DNA from 3 places in the Atlantibacter sp. MEI4A-1023 genome. Region 3 is predicted to be linked to each of the others. Evidence: riboswitches for the same ligand, from Rfam matches in the RefSeq annotation. Region 3 holds a riboswitch; each other region holds the start of a gene.
The links. Region 3 has a riboswitch for thiamine pyrophosphate ahead of thiM (hydroxyethylthiazole kinase). Riboswitches for the same ligand answer to the same signal wherever they lie in the genome.
Positions count from the first base shown of each region.

Region 1: it holds a riboswitch for thiamine pyrophosphate, as region 3 does, so the genes downstream of both, thiC (phosphomethylpyrimidine synthase ThiC) here and thiM (hydroxyethylthiazole kinase) in region 3, are expected to answer to the same signal.
Region 2: it holds a riboswitch for thiamine pyrophosphate, as region 3 does, so the genes downstream of both, thiB (thiamine ABC transporter substrate binding subunit) here and thiM (hydroxyethylthiazole kinase) in region 3, are expected to answer to the same signal.

Region 1 covers NZ_CM149568.1:4,378,595-4,383,802, forward strand. The annotation lists gene hemE (uroporphyrinogen decarboxylase) at 1-1,050, opposite strand, end outside; gene nudC (NAD(+) diphosphatase) at 1,086-1,862, opposite strand; gene rsd (sigma D regulator) at 1,963-2,466, shown strand; TPP riboswitch at 2,535-2,644, shown strand; gene thiC (phosphomethylpyrimidine synthase ThiC) at 2,762-4,660, shown strand; gene thiE (thiamine phosphate synthase) at 4,660-5,208, shown strand, end outside.
Region 2 covers NZ_CM149568.1:707,128-712,335, forward strand. The annotation lists gene thiQ (thiamine ABC transporter ATP-binding protein ThiQ) at 1-420, opposite strand, end outside; gene thiP (thiamine/thiamine pyrophosphate ABC transporter permease ThiP) at 404-2,014, opposite strand; gene thiB (thiamine ABC transporter substrate binding subunit) at 1,990-2,973, opposite strand; TPP riboswitch at 3,006-3,105, opposite strand; gene sgrR (HTH-type transcriptional regulator SgrR) at 3,142-4,803, opposite strand.
Region 3 covers NZ_CM149568.1:3,033,422-3,038,629, forward strand. The annotation lists gene fbaB (class I fructose-bisphosphate aldolase) at 298-1,350, opposite strand; gene thiD (bifunctional hydroxymethylpyrimidine kinase/phosphomethylpyrimidine kinase) at 1,530-2,330, opposite strand; gene thiM (hydroxyethylthiazole kinase) at 2,327-3,115, opposite strand; TPP riboswitch at 3,150-3,246, opposite strand; gene ACVV26_RS14555 (hypothetical protein) at 3,669-3,839, shown strand; gene ACVV26_RS14560 (type III restriction endonuclease subunit R) at 4,070-5,208, shown strand, end outside.

The sequences.
Region 1 (5,208 bases), 1.3 Mb from region 3:
CGCCGACAGGCGATGCACCGCCTCAACAAACGCACCCGCGTGTTCTGGCGGCACATCCTGGTGAATACCGTGCCCAAGATTAAAGACGTGGCCTTCACCCTGGCCGAAACCAGCAAGTATAGACGCTACTTCTTGTTCGATGCGCTCAGGGGCCGCATACAGCATGGACGGGTCCATATTCCCCTGCAGGGCGACTTTATCGCCCACGCGACGGCGCGCATCGGCGATATCGGTGGTCCAGTCAAGGCCCAGCGCATCGCAGCCGGTTTCCGCCATCAGTTCCAGCCACTGGCCGCCGCCTTTAGTGAACAGCGTCACCGGCACGCGTTTGCCGTCCTGTTCGCGCAGCAGGCCGTCGACGATTTTGTGCATGTAATAGAGCGAGAACTGTTGGTAGTCACGCCCGGTCAGCACGCCGCCCCAGGTATCGAAAATCATCACCGCCTGGGCCCCGGCGCGGACCTGCGCGTTGAGGTACAGGGTGACGCTTTGCGCCAGCTTATCCAGCAGGTTGTGCAGGGTTTGCGGATCGGCGTACATCATCTTTTTAATCACGGTAAAGGCTTTGCTGCTGCCGCCTTCCACCATATAGGTCGCCAGCGTCCACGGGCTGCCGGAGAAGCCGATTAACGGCACTTCACCTTTTAGCTCGCGGCGAATAGTACGCACCGCATTCATCACATAGCCCAATTCCTGCTCCGGATCGGGAACCGGCAGCTTTTCGACATCGGCCTTGCAGGTAATGGGCGACGTAAAGCGCGGGCCTTCGCCGGTTTCAAAATAGAGCCCGAGGCCCATGGCGTCAGGAATGGTCAGGATGTCCGAAAAGAGGATGGCCGCATCCAGCGGGAAACGACGCAGCGGCTGGAGCGTCACTTCGCAGGCCAGCTCCGCGTTTTTACACAGCGACATAAAGTCCCCGGCCTGGGCGCGGGTGGCCTTATATTCCGGTAAATAGCGGCCGGCTTGTCTCATCATCCATACCGGCGTGACGTCTACGGGCTGGCGCAGCAGCGCACGGAGGTAACGATCGTTCTTCAGTTCGGTCATTTTTGCATTTCCTTAAGCGACAAGGGGCCAGTGTATCACGAGCCGTACTCTGCCCGGCACAGCGCCACCGTATCTTCAATTAAGCGGCGGGCAACGGTGCCCGGCGGCGGCAACAGGGGCAAATCGTCAAAGCGATACCAGCCTGCATCCAGCAATTCTTTGGGGTCGATCTTCAGCTCACCGCTGTGGTATTCCGCCATAAACGCGGTCATCAGCGACTGCGGGAAAGGCCAGGGCTGTGAAGTCACGTAACGCAAGTTCTTCACGGTGATCCCGCTCTCCTCCATCACTTCCCGCGCCACCGCCTGTTCCAGGGTTTCGCCCACTTCGACAAAACCGGCTAACACGGTATACAAGCCGTTGCGGTGACGGGTGTGTTGAGCCAGCAGGATTTTATCCTGGTGGCGAATTGCCACAATGATGCAAGGGGAAATTTGCGGGTAATATCGCTGACGGCAGTGATGGCACAGCATCGCCCATTCGGTTTTGCTGGGATGCATCTCATGGCCGCAGTAGCCGCAGAATTTGTGGGCACGATAAAAATCCGCTAATTGCACCCCTCTTCCCGCCAGTTGAAACAGCCCGGCGTCCAGATCGATGACCTGGCGAACCGAGCCCATATCCTGGCGTTTGGCCTGGCGCACCAGCCACACCGGCTCGCCTTGCCATTCACCAATTTGCGCCGCCATTTGTCCGGTCAGGCCGAAATTTTCTGCATTACCGTGAGGCAACTCTCCCTTTGGTAACCATAATTTTTGTTCATGGCTGACTATCCACCAGCCATGGTCTATTTTTTGTAATAGCCGTTCCATAATCGGTTGCACTACCTCAGCTTCGCTGGCATGTTGTTAACATTATTTTTACATTTTTGGGTTGTTGGACAATTAAATTTTATATCTTACGGAGTCAATCATGCTAAATCAGCTGAAGAGCCTGACAGAGCGCGTCGGTGGTAGTAACGAACTGGTCGATTACTGGCTGAATGCCCGCAACCACCTGTTGGTCTCCTATTACAAATTAGTGGGCATTAAACCGGGTAAAGAAGCGGTTACCGCATTAGATGAAAAAGCGCTGGACGATTTCTGCCACGCTCTGGTGGATTATCTGTCCGCGGGTCATTTTAATATTTATGAGCGCATCACCAGCGAAATGGAAGGCACTAACCCGCTGTTAGCCGCCACTCAAATCTACCCCCTTCTGGAAGCGAATACCCAGGAAATTATGGATTATTACGATACCCACCTGGAAAGTGCTATCGACCATGATAACTGCCTGGAATTCCAGACTGCGCTGTCGGATATCGGCGAAGCGATGGCCTCGCGTTTCGCGCTGGAAGACAAGCTTATCGTTCTGGCGTTTGATAATAATCTGAAAGAAAGCGCCAACGATGACACCGCCGTTGCACGTCCGGCTTGAACTCCGGATCGTTAACGCGTAGTTTATTTATGCCCTTGATTGCTTACGGTCACCGCTGGTAATCAAGGTTTTTCTTGTCGGAGTGCCCAGTGCGCAAGCACGGGCTGAGACCGTTAATTCGGGATCCGCGGAACCTGATCAGGTTAATACCTGCGAAGGGAACAAGAGTAATTCAGCATAGACCTGCACCGTGACGCACCGTTTTTAACGGGCTGCCGCACCTTAAACGCCCAGGTTCTGTTACTCCCTCCGTTGTTCTGACAAGCCCTTTCCTGCTGATTAACTGGAACGCGCTATGTCTGTTACTACTAAACCCAACCGTCGCGAAACCCGCGCACAGGCCCAACACTTTATCGATACCCTGGAAGGCACCGCTTTCCCAAATTCGTCACGCATCTACCTTGCAGGCTCGCGCGACGACATCCGGGTGCCCATGCGTGAAATCCAGCTCAGCCCGACGCTGACTGGCGGCAACCAGGATGCACCGCGCTATGAACCTAATGAGCCGGTGCCGGTATATGACACATCCGGCCCTTATGGCGACCCGGCTGTGCAGATTGACGTCCACGCCGGTCTTGGCAAGCTGCGCAGTCGCTGGATTGCCGAACGCAACGATACCGAATCCCTGGCCTCCTTAAGCTCCACCTATACCCGCGAACGCCTGGCCGATGAAGGGTTGGATGCGCTGCGTTTTACCGGCCTGTTAACGCCGCAACGCGCCAAAGCGGGCCGCCGCGTGACGCAACTGCACTACGCGCGCCAGGGCATCGTGACGCCGGAAATGGAGTTTATCGCCATCCGTGAAAACATGGGCCGGGAACGCATTCGCACCGCCGTGCTGCGCCAGCAGCATCCGGGCGTCGGCTTTGGCGCACAGTTGCCGGACAACATCACGCCGGAGTTTGTCCGGGATGAAATGGCCGCCGGGCGCGCCATTATCCCTGCCAACATCAACCATCCGGAACTGGAACCGATGATTATCGGGCGCAATTTCCTGGTGAAGGTGAACGCCAATATCGGCAACTCCGCCGTGACCTCCTCTATTGAAGAAGAAGTGGAAAAACTGGTCTGGGCCACGCGCTGGGGCGCGGACACGGTAATGGACCTCTCCACGGGCCGCTATATTCACGAAACCCGCGAATGGATCCTGCGTAACAGCCCGGTGCCGATCGGTACGGTGCCGATTTACCAGGCGCTGGAGAAAGTGAACGGCATCGCCGAAAACCTTAACTGGGAGATGTTCCGCGACACGCTGATTGAGCAGGCCGAACAGGGCGTGGATTATTTCACCATCCACGCGGGCGTACTGCTGCGCTATGTGCCGATGACCGCCAGGCGCCTGACCGGAATTGTCTCGCGCGGCGGCTCGATCATGGCGAAGTGGTGTCTCTCCCATCATCAGGAGAATTTCCTGTATCAGCATTTCCGCGAGATCTGCGAAATCTGCGCCGCTTATGACGTCTCGCTTTCGTTGGGCGACGGCCTGCGTCCCGGCTCAATTCAGGATGCCAACGACGAAGCGCAGTTTGCCGAGCTGCATACTCTGGGCGAGCTAACCAAAATCGCCTGGGAATACGATGTGCAGGTGATGATTGAAGGCCCGGGCCACGTCCCGATGCAGATGATCCGCCGCAATATGACCGAAGAGCTGGAGCACTGCCACGAAGCGCCGTTCTATACTCTGGGTCCACTGACCACCGATATCGCACCGGGCTACGACCATTTCACCTCAGGCATTGGCGCAGCAATGATTGGCTGGTTCGGCTGCGCGATGTTGTGCTACGTCACGCCGAAAGAGCATCTCGGCTTACCCAACAAAGAAGATGTAAAACAGGGGCTGATCGCTTACAAAATTGCCGCCCACGCCGCCGATCTTGCTAAAGGCCATCCCGGCGCGCAGATACGCGATAACGCCATGTCGAAAGCGCGCTTCGAATTCCGCTGGGAAGATCAGTTTAACCTGGCGCTGGACCCGTTCACCGCCCGCGCCTGGCACGATGAAACCCTGCCGCAGGAGTCTGGCAAAGTCGCCCATTTCTGTTCGATGTGCGGTCCGAAATTCTGCTCGATGAAAATCACCCAGGAAGTGCGCGACTACGCGGCGGCGCAGGAGCGGGAGGCGGGCCTCAGCGATATGGCGAATAACTTCCGCGCCAGGGGCGGCGAAATTTATCTGCGTCAGGAGGAAGCGTAATGGTTCAGCCACTGTTTCCGCCGGTGCCAAAACGGCTGGGTTTATACCCGGTCGTGGATAGCGTCGAGTGGATAGCACGTCTGCTTGACGCGGGCGTCCGCACCCTACAGCTGCGCATCAAAGATAAGCAGGACGACGAGGTCGAGGGCGACATTATTGATGCCATCGCGTTAGGCCATCGCTATCAGGCGCGACTGTTTATCAATGACTACTGGCGGCTGGCGGTTAAGCACCAGGCGTACGGCGTGCATCTGGGCCAGGAAGATCTGGAAACCACCGACCTTGAGGCGATTCGCGCCGCCGGTTTACGGCTTGGCGTTTCTACCCATGATGATATGGAAATCAACATCGCGCTGAAGGCGCAGCCCTCTTATATCGCCCTGGGGCACGTGTTCCCTACCCAAACCAAGCAGATGCCCTCCTCCCCGCAGGGCCTCGATCAACTGGCCGCCCACGTTCAGCGGCTGGGGGATTACCCGACGGTCGCCATCGGCGGTATCTCGCTTGAGCGCGCCCCGGCAGTGCTTGCCACGGGTGTCGGCAGCATT
Region 2 (5,208 bases), 2.3 Mb from region 3:
CAGCGCCGCCCGTTGACGCTGGCCGCCCGACAGTTCACCCGGCAGCCGATCCAGCAGTTCGGTTAAGCCCATTTTCCCCGCCAGCGTAGTGATCTCATCACGCTGCGCATCGTTAAGTTTCAGCCCCGGATGCAATCCCAGCCCGATATTCTGGCGCACCGTTAAGTGGTTAAACAGATTGTTTTCCTGGAACAGCATCGACACCGGGCGCTTCGCGGGTGGCGTGTGGGTATGATCGCCTCCGTTGAGCGCAATGCGCCCGCTCGCCGGGCTCAGGAATCCGGCAATCAAATTCAGCAGGGTGCTTTTTCCGGCACCGCTTGGCCCAAGAATGGCGATCCGTTCACCCGCATCGGCGTGAAACGAAAAACGCATCGGCAGATGGTGGTAAAGCCAGGTTACATCAGTGAGCGTTAGCATGTCGTCCCGCCAGTTTTTCAATGACCGTAAAAAGCGCAAAGCAGAGTAACAGCAGCAACAGTGCGGTCACCGCGCCGTCGTCGCTGCGATACGCGCCAATCTGCTGGTACAGGTAATAAGGCAGCGTGCGGAAGTTATCATTACCGAACAGCGCCACCACCCCGAAATCGCCAATCGACAACACGCTGGCAAAGGCCATCGCCTGGGCGATCGGTTTTTTCAGCGCCCGCAGTTCGATAATCTTCAGGCGGTTCAGTCCCTGAATATCCAGCGACTGGCACAGCGGCCCGTAACGCAACGCGATGTCGCGCATCGGGTTATCCAGCACTTTCTGGGCATAGGGCACCGCCATCAGTGCGTTAGTGAAAATCACGATGCCGTCCGCCGATTCCGGCAATCCGATGGTGTTATTGAGCAGCAGGAAGAAACCCGTCGCCAGCACAATGCCCGGCATGGCCAGAATCAACATGCCGCTAAGTTCCAGACTCTGCGCCGCCAGCCGCCGCTGGCGCAGATACAGTTCGCGCCCGCTCCACAGCAACATCATGGTCAGCGTCACGCACAGCAGCCCGGCACCCAGCGCGATGCGCAGCGAGGCCCATAGCGCATCCCAGAGAATGGATTGCGACAGCACCCGCAGGATGTCGCCCTGCAGGCCATCAATGATGACCGCCATCAGCGGCGGCAGCATCAGGATCAGCGCCAGGCCGATCAGCAGCCCATCGGCCAGCTTGCTGCGCCAGCTATCCTGAGGATCGCGCCAGCCGTGGATTTGATTAACGCCCGGCGCAATGGCTTTGCCTAAGCGCTGGCTCAGCAGTACCAGCCCCAGACAGCAGGTCATCTGGATCAGCGCCAGCAGTGCGGCGCGCGCCGGATCGTAATCGAAACTCAGTGCCTGGTAGATGGCCAGCTCGATGGTAGTCGCCTGCGGCCCGCCGCCCAGCGAGAGTACCGTGGCGAAGCTGGCGAAGCAGAGCATAAAGATCAGCGCCGCCACCGATGGCAACTGGCGGCGGATCCACGGCCACTCCACCAGCCGGAAAAAATGCCAGCCGCGCATACCCAGTTGGGCGGCAATCTGGCGCTGTTCGCCGGGGATTTGCTCAAGGGTTTGCAGCAGCAGACGGGTCGCCATCGGCATATTAAAGAATACATGGGCCAGCAAAATGCCCTGTAAGCCGTACGGGGAGAAGGTCCACTCCAGGCCCAGTTTAGCCCACAGCGCCGCCAGCCAGCCGGTGCGCCCGTAAACGCTGAGCAGGCCGAAAACCGCCACCAGCACCGGCAGAATTAACGTCATCGCGCACAGGCGTAGCAGCGCCTGGCGGCCAGGAAAACGCCGCCGGTACAGGGCGCGGGCAAGGGGAATGGCGGGGATAACCGACAGTAGCGCGGACAGCAGCGCCTGCCAGAATGAGAAGCGCACTACATGCCAGAGATAGCTGTCCTGCCAGAAGCCTGCGCCATCCGTTTGCGGCGCGTTGAACCACAGCGCGCTAAAGGCCGCCACCGCCACCGCCACCATGATCAGCGCGGCGATGACACCCGGCCACAGCCAGCCCGGAATTAGCGGCTGACGGCGCGCAGCCATGTATTAATCCAGTTTGCGCGCTGGGACGCGACTTCCTGCGGCGTGAACTGTAAGGTGGTTTGCGGTTTGGTGAGCAGCTCAAAGCCCTGCGGCAGGGCGACGTCTGTGACCGGATACATCCAGTTGCCGGTAGCGATGGTGTTCTGGAACGCCGGTGAGACCATAAAGGTCAGGAATTTTTGCGCCAGCTCCGGCTGCTTACTGCTTGCCAGACGCCCGGCGACTTCCACCTGCAAGTAGTGTCCTTCGCTGAAGTTGGCGGCGGCGTATTGATCCTTTTTCTCTTCGATGATGTGGTACGCCGGAGAGGTGGTGTAGCTCAGCACCAGATCGCTTTCGCCCTTCTGGAACAGGCCATAGGCTTCGCTCCAGCCTTTAGTGACCGTGACGGTTTTCGCCGCCAGCTTTTTCCAGGCATCCGGCGCGTTATCGCCATACACTTTTTGCATCCACAGCAGCAGACCCAGGCCTGGCGTACTGGTGCGCGGGTCCTGGTAAATCACCCGCCATTTCTGGTCGCTTTCCACCAACTCCTTCAGGCTTTTCGGCGGGTTCGCCAGTTTGGTTTTGTCGTACACAAACGCGAAATAGCCGTAATCAAACGGCACGAAGGTGTCATTTTGCCAGCCACCCGGCACGTTTACGGTATCGCTTTTTACGCCGCTTTTGGCGAACTGACCGGTTTGGGTTGCCGCTTCCAGCAGGTTGTTGTCCAGCCCGAGGATCACATCGGCTTTGCTGTTTTTGCCTTCCATCCGCAGACGGTTCAGCAGCGAGACGCCGTCTTCCAGCGCCACGAACGTGAGTTCGCAATCGCACTCTTTTTCAAACGCGGCTTTGACTTTCGGGCCTGGGCCCCAGTCAGCGGAGAAAGAGTCGTAGGTATAAACGGTGAGCGCAGGCTTCGCGAAAACCGGAGCGGCCGCGAGGACCAGTAATGGGAGAAATTTTTTGAACACTTTGCACCTCAAAAGGAAGTGGCAAAGGATTTTGAGCAGGCAGCCTCAAATCCCTTCGCCGGCGTTATCCGGATCAGGTTCGACGGGTATTATCTCAGCGCGCAGTTTGCTGCGGCACCCCGTTGAGAACGAACTGTATTGTAATGATTTAATAAATGTTTAAAAGGATTATGGCTCCGGCGGCGCAAACCAGGCGGATTTAAAATCAAACCAGCCGAGGGTGTTCATCCGCACACCGCGCATACTGCGCTGGCCCTGGATCATCAGCCAGTGGTGGATCAGCGGCAAAATGGCTTGTTGCTCAAGCAATTGCTGGCACCACGCCGCATGATTCAGTTCGCCTGCCTGCCAGCGTTGCGCATCCGCCTGCCAGTCGACAGGCACGCAGTGCTGCATCAGCGGCGTTTCAAACAGATGTGCGAACAGGGAAAACTCCAGCGGCAGGGTGAAGTTGGCGCTGTTCAGCCAGATATCGCTGACAATTTCCCCCCGATGCCACTCATCGTAGTCCACTTCCTCGATCACCAGCTTGACGTGGTGCTCCGCCAGGATGGACGACATGATCTCGGCGATCACCCGGTGTTCGATATGTTCGCGATAAAAAGTCAGCGTTAGGGTTTCCAGCCCGGCGGGTTTCTCACTGGCGGTGGAGGGGTGGGTGTGGTGCCAGCGCGGCAAAAGACCATATGCCGGGAACCAGTAGCGCTGGTGTTGTTCGCTGGCCCGCCACAGCAAATTCACTGGCGACAGCACGTGGCTGAGCCAGCTTTTCACCTGCGGCAGCGCGCCGCGTGGGGAGCGCTGGTCGTAAAGCAAATAGTAGCAACCCTCTTCGAGGCGGCTTTCCACCGCTTTTTCCTCGCCTTCGGCAGAAGATTCCAGATGCACGCCGCTGCTTAGTTCGTCCCCGAGATCCGGCAGCACCCAGAAATTGACTTCGTCGATCAGCGCCCGGTAGCCGAAGTAATCATCAAAGGCGTGGATCTTAAGCTGGTTGTTATTGTTGCGCACCACGGCGTAGGGGCCAGTGCCAACCGGACGGCTGGAGAAGTTATTCATCGACGGCCATTCGCGCGGCAGGATCATCGCCGCGACGCTGCCCATCAGCCACGGTAGCCAGCGATCCGGCTGGGCGAGGTGAATATCCAGCGTCCAGGCAGTAGGGGATTCGATCCGGGTGATATGGGCATACAGCGGCAGGGTGTTGATGCGTTGTAGCGAGCTAATCACATCCAGCATATCCAGCTCGCGGCCATGATGAAAATGGATGCCGGGCCGCAAAAAGAAACGCCAGTGCTGCGGACCAAGCTGCTGCCAGTGGTGGGCGATATCGGCTTCGATTTCCCCGTTTTCCTCATTTATGCGAGTCAGGCCGCTAAAGATCTGCCGGACGATATGGGTCTCTGAACGGCGGAGCGCGCTGCCCGGAAGCAGGTTTTTTAATGGCCGATAATAGAGGATGCGTAAGATATGGCGCCCCTGGCGGAAGCTGCGTCCGAGGTGGGAAATCAGCATCTGGCGCACGGCGGCTTTATCGCCAACGATCTGCACCAGTTGATCGATGCGATCCTGCTCCAGCAGGTCTTCGGCGCGCTGTTGCTGGAGCGCGAGGCCGGTATACAGGAACGCCAGTTTCGAGCGTTTACCCCGGCCCGCTTCCGCGTCCCACGTTAGCCAGCCCTTTTGCTGCATCGCGTTTAGCAGCGTTCGCATATGGCGGCGCGAGCAGTTTAGTAGCTCGGCCAGTTCATTCAGCGTGGTCTCCTGTGGCTTCCCATCACAGCATTGCCACAGACGAATAAATTGTTGTTGGAGCCGGGCAGAAGACATAAAAGAGGAACTCCTGTAGCGAAACGCATCAATTTTTCTTTCCCTATATTAAGCCAATAATTTGTATTGATGAAAGTGATGATTCCGCCGTGATGAGCGCGGTTTTAGGGGAGAAGCGTTGTGGTATGGCCGCTGGCCCGTGGCACTACCACAAGGTCCTGAAGCGCGATCGGTTGTTCCCGGCGCATTGCAGGCATCAAGTGTGACTGAGTATTGGTGTTTTTCACCCGCCAGCGGTTTTTTAACTGCTGGCTTTTTTCGTTATACACGTCATCATTCAAACTGCCTCTTCGTTGGCCGCCTTCACTCACCCCAGTCACTTACTTATGTAAGCTCCTGGGGCTTCGCTCAGTTGCCGCCTCGATGCAGTTCGAATGATTTAGTGTATAAGCTTTTCTTTCATGA
Region 3 (5,208 bases):
GTTTTATAATAGGAATTTTCTTACGGATTTAAACCTTTATTTTATTAAGGCTATTTATGGCAGGGCTTAATTAAGAATAACCGTCTTATATGGCAATCCATTGCAGGTTAATAAGTTGATTTAAATGATATTTAATCAGGAACAGGCGTTCCCATAATGACTGGCATAGTAAAAATTATTTTTCTTAAATGGCTCACTTAAGAATAAATCAGCACTATTTGATGGAAAGAGGCGTGAACATTTAATAATGACAGATAACCGGGCGGATAATGCGCACCGCCCGGTTGATACCCTTTATCAGGCGATGGTCACTTTACCATCCAGATATACATCCTGAACGGCGTTAATTAACTTCACGCCGTCGGCCATGGATTTCTTAAAGGCTTTACGCCCCAGAATTAATCCCATGCCTCCGGCACGCTTATTAATCACCGCCGTTTTCACCGCATCCGTTAAATCGGCTTCGCCGCCCGACGCGCCGCCGGAATTTATTAATCCGGCACGCCCCATATAGCAGTTCGCCAGCTGATAACGCACCAAGTCGATAGGATTATCGCTGGTTAATTTGCTGTAGACGCGCTCGTCGGTATAACCATAATTCACCGCTTTATAGCCGCCGTTATTTTCCGCCATCTTCTGCTTCACGATATCCGCGCCGATGGTGGCCGCCAGATGGTTGGCCTGACCGGTTAAATCGGCGCTGACGTGGTAATCAACGCCGTCTTTCTTGAAGCCGGCGTTACGCAGATAGGCCCACAGCACCGTCACCATACCCAGCTCATGAGCACGTTCAAACGCCGCCGAAATTTCTTCAATCTGGCGACGCGACTCTTCAGAGCCAAAATAGATGGTTGCGCCGACGGCAACCGCACCGAGATTAAAAGCCTGTTCGACGCTAGCGTACAGCGTCTGGTCATAGGTATTCGGGTAGCTCAGGGTTTCGTTGTGGTTAAGCTTCACCAAAAACGGAATGCGGTGGGCATAGCGGCGCGACACCGAGGCCAGCACGCCATAGGTTGACGCAACACAGTTACAGCCCGCTTCAATCGCCAGTTCAACGATGTTCTTCGGATCGAAATAGAGCGGGTTGGCAGCAAACGAGGCACCTGCCGAATGCTCTACGCCCTGGTCAACCGGCAGAATAGACAGGTAGCCCGTCCCTGCCAGCCGCCCGGTGTTGTAAAGGGTTTGCATGTTTCGCAGCACCGCAGGCGGGCGGTTGTTGTCAACCATCACTCGGTCGACATAATCCGCGCCGGGCAGGTAAAGATTGTCTGCCGGAATGGTCATACAACGATGCTGTAACAGGCTATCGGCCTCTTTGCCAAGCAACTGCGCAATATCAGTCATAATACGCTCCCGTAAGGTCCTCTGTGAGGTGAGAAGTTCCCTGCCCGCAAGGGCGCGGGCAGCACTAAGTCTGATACGCAAACGGGTAATTTTCCACCATCTGGCGCATTTTTCGCCTGTATCCTTTCAGCTCACAGAATGAAAAACTACCTTAACAGCAATCACTTAGACGAAGCGCATTACCACCAGGCGTGAAAATGATGAACCGGGCCGATGCCCTGACCCACTTCCAGCGAGTCCGCCGCCGCCAGCGCCGCCGACAGCCAGGCTTTGGCTTCCACCACCGTATCCGCCCAGTTTTGATGGCGCGGGCGCAACGCCGCCAGCGCCGCCGACAGCGTACAGCCGGTGCCGTGGGTGTTTTTAGTGGCGATGCGCGGTGCGGTAAAGCGTGTTGCGCCATCGCGCGTAAACAGCCAGTCGGGGCTTTCCGGGTCGTCGAGATGACCGCCTTTCATCAGCACCGCTTCACAGCCGAGTGCCAGCAGCGCTTCACCCTGATGGTGCATCTCCTGCTCGTTGCGGGCATGGGGCGCATCCAGCAGCGCGGCGGCTTCAGGTAAGTTTGGCGTGATCAGCGCAACGTGGGGCAATAACCGCTCGCGCAGGGTCGCCACCGCCGATGGTGACAGCAGCGGATCCCCGCTCTTCGCCAGCATCACCGTGTCCAGCACTACGTTGGCGACCCGGTAGTGCGCCAGCCGTTCGGCCACGGCATCGACGATATCCGTTTCCGCCAGCATGCCGATTTTCACGGTATCGATGCGTAAGTCGCTAAACACGGAATCAAGCTGCGCTGCCACGAAATGCGGCTCGATGCGATAAACCGACTGCACACCGCAGGTGTTTTGCGCCACCAGCGCGGTGATCACCGTCGCGCCATAGGCTCCCAGCGCGGAGAAGGTTTTTAAATCTGCCTGGATACCCGCGCCGCCGCTGGGATCGGTACCGGCAATAGTCAATGCGTTAATGCGTTTCATCGTGCCGCCTCCTTGTGCAGGAGAGACAGCGCGTCGAGAAAAGCGGCCGGAAAGCTGCCCGGCCCCTGGCATTGCGTAGCCGCCCGCTTGCCGGCCTGAGCAAAAATCCCGCAGGCCGCCGCGACGTTGTCCAGCCGCGAACCCGGCAAGGCGCAGGCTGCCGCGACCACCGCCGATAAGGCGCAGCCGGTGCCTACCACCCGCGTCATCAGCGGGTCGCCGCCGGTAACCGCCAGGGTACGCTCGCCATCAGTGACGTAATCCACCTCGCCAGTCACCGCCACTACCGTTCCGGTTTGCCGGGCCAGTTCGCAGGCCGCGCTTAACGCTTCCTGCGCGCCCTGGGTGGTATCCACGCCGCGCCCGCCTGCGCCATTCCCCGCCAGCGCGAGGATTTCCGAAGCGTTGCCGCGGATAGCCCCAGGTTTCTGCGCAAGGATCTCCCGGGCAAAGCGGCTGCGAAACGCCAGCGGGCCTACGGCAACCGGGTCGAGCGTCCAGGGTTTGCCCGCGCGGTTAGCGCCATCAATCGCCGCCCGCATCGCCAGCGCCTGTTCGCGGGTCAGCGTGCCGATATTGATCAGCAGCGCATCGGCAATGGCGCTAAACGCCAGCGCTTCTTCGTGATCCACCACCATAGCGGGAGAGGCGCCTACGGCGAGCAGCACGTTGGCAGTAAAAGACTGCACGACTTGATTGGTAAGACAGTGAATGAGTGGAGAATGTGCGGCCAGCAGGCTGGCGACGTGCGCGGTATGCGCGGGGGAAAGCAGGTCAGGTTGCATGTTTCGCTCCTGCCAGGCTGTGAAGAAGGGATACCCGGCAGGTATCTGACTTCCCTACGCTGGCATTATCCAGATCAGGTGGTACGGGTATTTCTCAGCCTTCACAAAGAAGGGCACCCCGAGTCAAGTTGATTACATTTCTCTTAATTTTTGCGAGCTTAGGTTAAATTGCTCGCCGACGCAAGTTTACCAGTGGTGACGTCACTTATACACGCTGTACCCCACCGAGTACCCCATTTTGTACCTCATATGAATTAATTAACAGTTCCAAACTTTATTTTGAAACACTAATAGTTGCTCGATTTATTTGGAACCAAGAATCCGACATTGTAATGCATAAAAAACAACAGTATCTGATGAAATAAATAGACTCCAGTATAGTTGGGAGAACTTATCTTATATATAGCAAGGCTAACTATGTGATAAGTGTTTTATACAGCACTTCTCTTTACTCTATTTCATTAACTACAAAAATGAAACGGGTTAATTTTATGTGGTATAATGCGAGTGCAGACAACAACCCTGCGTTAATAAAAGAATAAAAGGTGATTATATGAAAATGAAAGAATACCAAGAAGAAATTTTCCTATTAAAATGGAAAGAATTAGAAGATGAATATAATTATATGGTAGCCACAGGTAATTTCCCACCAGAGTTATCAAACACAGCCACAAATTGCGAAAGGATGAAATCACAAATCAACATAGAGCAGAACAAAAAATAAGAGATTACTTATCAATAGGCCAAGCCTTAATCATTAAGCAACTCAGCCTGCTAATTCTGGCACAGAAGATAACGAACTAAAATTTACGATGTGTACGAAAATAATTATGAAACTACCTGTAGCTTTTTAGACGGTGAAGCTGATTATTTCACTTTTTTATAAACATTGTTTTGTAGTCGTCACAACTCAAAAATACCAATAAGTAAAACGACGAAAGGACAGACACAGGAATGGCTGACCTTTCTAAATTAATCAATATGGAGCATGTGCAAATGATTAATCCTACAACTATTTATAACAAGTTTAAGTATGTATCTGCTGAGTGTGGTTCAGGTAAAACATATCAATTATGTGAGAATATCAATAAAGTACTTAAAACGAAAGACAGTACTGAAAAGTTCATTATCGTACAAAATACGCAGAAACTTGCAACAGATACGTCTAAAAACTTTGATAGCTGCAAATTGCTAATTAGTGATTTAATGCCCAGGAGTAAAAATGTCATTAATACAGTGCTGGATTTCCTCAAAGCACCAGTTGAGCGGGTTCTTATCATTAGTGATAAAACATTTTTTAGAATACCAGTTGAAATGTTAGAAGATTGGCAGATTTGGTTTGATGATGTGACTAATTTTCATTCATTCAAAAATATTAATGACGATAATCAGAGAATCAAAGACATTATATATCATGAACTGATGCAGGAGCATGAGATTGTCGACGAGGAAAAGGAACGATATTTAACAGCTAAAAAGAAAGCAGTAAAAGGGGATTTAATGAACAAAATCGCCCAAGAGCTTTCTGTTATAGCTGAGAATGATATTTTCATCATGAATAACGATTACTTTGTCGATCCAGAGAAAGTGCAATTGAGCATTCTTGGATGGAAAGATCTCAGTAAGTATCTCGGATTACCTGTTACTTTCATGGGAGCAAACTTCGAAAACTCATTGATTTATAAGGCAAATCAAGGGTTGTTTGAAGAAATCAGTCTGGATGATCTGCAACAACGAAAAGTACCTTTAACTGAACGCCTCAAAGTATACTATTTCTCAGAAAATATAAAATTATCAAAGACATGGAAGGAAAGGAATCCTGGTCAACTTCAGCGTGTTTATGCTTACCTCTCTGAAGTACTCGAAGGTCAGGAATACTACTGGACGAACAACAATACCGACAAGCAGAAGCTGCACAAGGCTTACAGAATAAGCCCTGATGCGAGGGGGCATAACGACTACAAAGATCGACATACATGCGTCTGGTTAGCCTGTATGCGTCCAGACGATACAGAAGCGAAGCTGTGTGAATTGCTATTAAAGATTACAGGTGAAGACATCCATCAGGCAAGAGAGTACGAAAACCTTCACCA